Regions from separate parts of the Proteiniclasticum sp. C24MP genome, predicted to be linked through region 2. Evidence: predicted binding sites of a transcription regulator. Region 2 holds the regulator's gene; each other region holds the start of a gene.

Region 1 (2,207 bases), on a different contig from region 2:
GTCACCATTGCAGGAGAAGTAAAGAGCAACAAGAGGATTGTTTGTTATGTCTAGCAAACGAGTGGGTAGTCCATAGTGCTGCATTTCTACTAAAACTTCAAGGTGGGACTTATTTATTTCAAAGTACTCTGGGGAACTGATAAGAAGTTCGTTATACATTTTTCGCTCGTTTTTAATATATCCATTACTTCTCATAATCGAAGGCTGAAGAATATGGTTAACATTTGTCTGCCCACGAAAAAAACTGGTTTCGTTGATCATTTCGTGATTCTTAATTAGTTTTGAGAAAGTACAGATCGAATCAACAAAATTCAAAGCAATATGATTTTTGAAATATACTATTCCGTTTTCATTTTCTATAGGTTCATTGATTTCATGTGCCTTCAAGGATAATCCTATAAATTTTAAGAGAATGGCCGTTTGAGAATCACTTTCCTGATAAGTGCTAAGAGAAAGCAACATCCTAATAAGGGTATATATTTCTTCTTCTTTCATTTGGATTGGATTTATTTTGTTGGTGTTGGATGAGTACTCAATATAATTTAGACTATTAATTAATTCATCAGCGTTTTTAGGATTAGGATTTTTTACAACTTGTATATATGGCGAATCAATATTTGAAAGTGCTATTTTTTGCTCTTCTTTGCTCCTTTTAGATTTAATGTATCTATTTATATCACAATAAGAGTCTTTTATGAGCTTTTTTACAATACCATAGTATATTGCATGTTTAATAATTTCATTATCATATAATTTCATGTAGTTCAAAAATATTACCCCCTTGAAGTATACGTATCATTTATATTATAAATTAAAATCCTACTAACAGTTAGCATATATGGATTATTTTTCAATTTTTCAATAACTTGCAATATTATATCATTATTGTGAGTTATAATCATATTGAATTATTAGACAGGGAAAATACATTGGACCGAAAGATTGATAAAATATGAGAGTGGAATCATAATCGTGGATTCCTTATCAATAATGCGAAAAATATGATAAAAAGAAGATAAAATGTTATTGTAAATGTTTTCTGAATATTGTCTCAAATATAACGTGGTGATATAATGAGGTATGCTCAATAGAGCGGAAAGGAGAGTGTTGTTAATGGAAGCCTTAAAACTCATCGGTGTTCTTGTGGTGGTCCTCGGATTCGCCTTCAAGAAAGACACCATCGCCACTGTTGTCGTAGCAGGTGTCGTCACAGGTCTTGTGGCAGGCATGACGCCTATGGAAATTCTGGAGGTGCTTGGAAACTCCTTCATCACCCAGAGAACCGCCACACTGTTCGTTTTGACCTTACCTGTCATCGGAATCAGTGAAAGATACGGTCTCAAAGACAAGGCAGTCGATTTCATCGGTAGCATCAAAGGTGCCACCACCGGTAAAGTCCTGTCCATCTATCAGGCCATCCGTGCTGCTGCTGCCGCTTTCTCCGTAAGACTGGGTGGTCATCCACAGTTCATCAGACCGCTTGTCAATCCAATGGCTCAGGCTGCCGCCATCGCAAAATACGGCAAGTTTGATACCAAGACGGAAGATCAGATCAAAGGTGCTGCCGCAGCATCGGAGAACTATGGTAACTTCTTTGCGCAGAACGCATTCATGGGGGCATCAGGAACACTTCTGATCGTGAGCACCATGGCAGAGCAGGGATATACCGAAGTCACAGCACTGAATATTGCCCTATGGTCCATTCCGGTTGCTGTAATCTCAGTCATTCTCGGTGTCATCAAGAATTATCTTCTGGACAAGAAGCTCTCGGGCAGACTATCCAGCAAGAAGGAGGTATAGCAGATGGATCTTAATACAGGTATAGGCGAATTTTTCTACATCATCATCGGAATCATATTCATCATCTGCGGTGTGTACGCACTACGAGACAAAGCGCTGAAAACCAGAATACCTACTGCAATCTTCTGGTTTCTGCTGGCGTTCACCTTCATCATCGGGCCTCATATCCCACGCTGGATTACAGGAGTATGTATCCTCATCATCGCAGGACTCACGTCCATGAACCAGGTGAAGCAGCCCAAGACGGATGTGCCCACCGAAGAATTCACACGTAAGAGTGCGGATAGAATCGGGAACAAGATCTTCATCCCAGCGGTTTCGCTGGCAGTCGTGGCTGTAGGTGTCGCTTATGTTCTCGTTGAACTGGGACTCAGCACAAACCATGCCATCGGTATTTCCGCAGCCAT
Region 2 (2,207 bases):
AAGCGTATCCTTGCGAGAAGTATCAGGGCATTGAGCTTGTGGATTCCTTCATTCTGCATCGGAATCAGAGGAAGGACCTTGAGAAGATGAAGACCATTGGGCTGGATGCTTATCAGAAGGAGCTTCATGAAAAGATGGAGCTGCTTTCCCGTCTTCTTTCCGACTACAATGACGGCAGGCGCAAGAGCTTCTACTGTCTTTCTGTGAATCTTCTGGAGATGAACGACCTTGAAGACGTTATGAAGCAGATCGAAGAGAAGACAGGAGAAATGGAGCTGTCAGGCAAGGAAAAGGCGAAGACTGCAGTGGAAGCCTTTGAAAGAAAAGCCCGCAGCAGAGGTATTCTGCTGCGGCTCAACCGGAAAAAGCAGACGCAGGCGGAGATCTGAAAACTGAAAAACAGAAAGGATGCCTTGAAAGCAGAGAAACCATCTGAAGAGATGGTTTCTTCTGCTTTGGGAAATTATTACCACTATGTATCAGTAAAGGGATGTGCAAGGTGAAATATTAACAATAAGAGAAAACATTGACTTCAGTATTTCTTATTATTGATTGTGTCATAGGTATTTTACTGTAATTATGGAAAAATCAGTGGGTAAATTGTTCAGGTTTCTAACAATCTCATAATTTTTTCTGAAAAATGGAATTTCCTTGATAAAAACCTACACAAGTTATTCTTTTTTATGGTATTATATTGTTAGAAATTTAATTAACGATGAGGTGCAATGATGGATAAGAAAAAAGACATTTCCATGGCTGTCATCAAAAGACTGCCAAAATATTACAGACATCTTGCTGAGCTTCTGAGAAATGATGTGGATCGTGTTTCTTCCAAGGAACTAAGTGAAAAGATCGGCTTCACGGCTTCTCAGATCAGACAGGATTTCAACTGCTTTGGTGGCTTCGGTCAGCAGGGTTATGGATACAACGTAAAGGAACTATATAATGAGATCTCTCACATTCTAGGACTGGACAAAAAGTACACCACCGTGATCATCGGTGCCGGTAACATCGGACAGGCCATTGCCAATTATTCAAGATTCGACAAGTTCGGATTTGACCTGAAGGCGATCTTTGATGTGAACCCTAAGCTCATCGGCATGAGAATCAAGGATGTGGAGATATCTGATCTGGATCAGATGGAATCTTTCCTAGGAGAGAACAAGGTGGATATCGGAATCATCTGCGTTCCACAGGCACAGGCGCAGAAAGTGGCGGATCTTCTGGTTGAAAATGGTGTAAAGGGAATATGGAACTTTGCTCCCCTGGATATCCAGGTGCCGGAAAATGTATCCATTGAGAATGTGCATTTGAGTGAAAGTCTGCTGACACTTGTCTATCTCATGAATGACCTGGATAAATAGAGTAATTCACGCAAGGAGACCTGAATAAGGTCTCCTTTCCATTACCTTAAATTCCAGTGGTATCGGTTGAAATAATCCATGAGAATCCGTATACTTATATGGTGATTGAAATAAGTCTTTGAGGCTTAAAGTATTGGGGGAAACAGATGTATAAAATAACGCGTAAAAGGGAACTGGTTGAAAACATATTCCTGATGGATATTGAAGCAAGGCGTGTGGCGAAGTCTGCACTGCCTGGACAGTTTGTCATCATCAAGGTGGATGAGTGGGGAGAAAGAGTCCCACTGACCATCTGCGATTACAGCAGAGAAGAGGGAACTGTGACCATCGTCTTCCAGACGCTGGGCGCTTCCACGAAGAAGCTGGCAGCCCTTTCGGAGGGAGATGAAATCAGAGATTTCGTCGGACCCTTGGGCAATCCTTCCGAGGTGGTCACCGATGAGAAAGAGCATCTTCTGAAGAGGAAGATTGTCTTTGTGGCCGGTGGTGTAGGTACAGCACCGGTCTATCCGCAGGTGAAGATGCTGAAGGAGAAAGGCATCGATGTGGATGTGATCATCGGTACGCGATCAGAAAAGACACTGATCATGGAAGAAGAATTTAAAGAAGTGGCAAAGAACCTGTATGTATGTACGGATGATGGAAGCTACGGATTTCATGGTCTTGTGACAGACAAGCTGAAAGAGCTCATGGAGGTGGAAAAGAAGGAATACGATCTTTGCATCGCCATCGGTCCTATGATCATGATGAAGTTTGTATCACAGCTCACGAAAAACTACGACCTGGAAACCATTGTATCGCTGAATCCCATCATGGTGGATGGAACAGGCATGTGCGGAGCCT
Region 3 (2,207 bases), on a different contig from region 2:
GTTATACTTCTTCGCCAGGGCAACCACATACTTCTCCGCTTCCGATTCATCTTCATTGGAATCCACCCCCTTGGATGTGGTTTCCACCCCAAGGCACGCCTTTACTTCTGCAAGATTTCCCTTGATTACGGAAATCTTAAGTTCCTCCAGCATTCTTCTTATGGAAGCTGATCTAAAGGGTGTCGCTCCGGCTGCCACTGGATCAAGAATGATGGGTATGCCCAGCTCAGTGGCTTTCCTTCCCGCTTCGATCATGGCATTGACCTGCTTGTTGGTCACAGTTCCGATGTTGAACACCAGAGCATCCACCTTGGCGTATTCCACCACTTCAGCCGCATCAATGGGATCATCTGTCATTACAGGTGTTCCACCGAAGTAGGATGTGATGCTGGTGAGCTCATTGGCGGTGACATAATTTATCAGGAAATCCACCAGTGGATTCTCCTGCTTGGCTTTGTCCATTAGTTTTATAATCTGATCTATATGCTTCATTAGTAGTTTCCTCCAGAATCGATATTTTTCCGTGCAATTCTCTGCACGATAGGAAAGTATATAGACAGAACCTCCTGAAGACAAGGACATCACGAAATTATAATACTCTGTTCAGAATCTTTTCACCGGTTTCTCTCTATATTTCGCTCATTACGGGTGAATGAGCGAATTCTTTATCATGGAAAGACAGGTCTGGACTTCCTTATCCATACGCAAAGAAACATCCTATGATTTTCAAATCATCAGAATCTCAGACTTTCATTCGAAAATTATCATTTCAATCTAATTCGTTATTAATTTAACGAAAATAACGATTTTATACTCTGTTTCCACTGTTTTCCTCCAGCAAAAACATTGCAATAGAATTTCAAATTCACTGAATTATTCAGTTAATTTATCAACTTTTTAAATATGTAACCGTTTAATTCTACATTTATTATAATTGTGTTATTTTTATCACAATATTTTAAGAGATTCCATTGACTCTTCATTTTTCCGGTGCTATGCTTTTATTGTCAATAAATTAACAAAGGATGTGTTGAAAATGAATCCGATCACCACAGTAGAGGAACTGGAACTTTCCATGGAGGACCTCAGAGCACAGCAGCAGAAATTCGCCGCTTTCTCCCAGCAGCAGGTGGATGAAATCTTCAGGCAGGCAGCACTGGCTGCAAACAATCATAGAATTCCCTTAGCCAGAATGGCTGTTGAAGAAACAGGCATGGGCATTGTTGAAGATAAGGTCATCAAGAACCACTTTGCCTCTGAGTACATCTACAATCAGTATAGAAATGATAAGACCTGCGGTGTCATCGAAAGAGATGATTCCTTCGGTCTGGTCAAGATCGCTGAACCCATCGGTGTGGTGGCGGCGGTGATCCCTACCACAAATCCCACCTCTACCACAATCTTCAAAGCGCTTCTTGCCTTAAAGACAAGAAACGCCATCATCTTTTCTCCACATCCCAGAGCAAAGAAATCCACCATCGCTGCAGCCCAGGTCATTCTTGACGCCGCTGTAAAAGCTGGTGCACCAGAAGGCATCATACGCTGGATCGACAAGCCTTCTCTTGAGATGACACAGAAGGTCATGTCCTCTTCTGACATCATCCTCGCCACCGGTGGTCCTGGTATGGTGAAAGCAGCCTACTCCTCCGGAAAACCCGCCATTGGTGTTGGTGCCGGTAATACGCCAGCCATCATCGATGAGACTGCCCATATCAAAATGGCCGTGAGCTCCATACTTCTTTCCAAAACCTTCGACAATGGCGTCATATGCGCTTCAGAGCAGTCCATCATCGTAGTGGATGAGGTTTATGAAGCAGTGAAGAAAGAGCTGTCGGAAAGAGGTGCCTATCTTCTGTCTCAGGAGGAAACCGAGGCAGTTCGAAAGATCATCCTGAAAAATGGAACCATCAATGCAGATATCGTAGGTCAGAGCGCATCTACCATCGCTTCCCTTGCAGGCCTAGAGATTCCAGAAAGCAGCAAGGTGCTCATCGGAGAAGTGGAAAGCATCACAGAGGAGGAACCCTTTGCCCACGAGAAGCTCTCCCCCATCCTCGGCATGTACAGAGCTTCTGATTTCCATGATGCCCTGGAGAAGGCGGATGCGCTGGTCAAGCTTGGCGGATTCGGACATACTTCCGTTCTCTATACCGACCAGATCCGATCCAAGGACCGTATGGAGACTTTCGGAAACCGCATGAAGACAG

Evidence for each region. The regulator Rex, encoded in region 2, represses fermentation and respiration genes when NADH is low (regulators of the CRP and FNR family bind a similar motif). The targets are predictions, from matches to a motif close to ATTGTTAANNNNTTAACAAT.
Region 1: ACHAL6_RS03905 (DUF969 domain-containing protein) is a predicted target of Rex. The motif match lies at 1,026-1,045, and genes of this name have one in related genera.
Region 3: adhE (bifunctional acetaldehyde-CoA/alcohol dehydrogenase) is a predicted target of Rex. The motif match lies at 936-955, and genes of this name have one in related genera.

The regions. Positions count from the first base shown of each region.
Region 1 is NZ_JBINJW010000002.1:160,142-162,348, reverse strand. Features, by position in the region: gene ACHAL6_RS03910 (FRG domain-containing protein) at 1-759, opposite strand, end outside; gene ACHAL6_RS03905 (DUF969 domain-containing protein) at 1,114-1,800, shown strand; gene ACHAL6_RS03900 (DUF979 domain-containing protein) at 1,804-2,207, shown strand, end outside.
Region 2 is NZ_JBINJW010000005.1:25,156-27,362, forward strand. Features, by position in the region: gene ACHAL6_RS05735 (DUF3795 domain-containing protein) at 1-389, shown strand, start outside; gene ACHAL6_RS05740 (redox-sensing transcriptional repressor Rex) at 729-1,364, shown strand; gene ACHAL6_RS05745 (sulfide/dihydroorotate dehydrogenase-like FAD/NAD-binding protein) at 1,511-2,207, shown strand, end outside.
Region 3 is NZ_JBINJW010000019.1:12,580-14,786, reverse strand. Features, by position in the region: gene thiM (hydroxyethylthiazole kinase) at 1-492, opposite strand, end outside; gene adhE (bifunctional acetaldehyde-CoA/alcohol dehydrogenase) at 1,004-2,207, shown strand, end outside.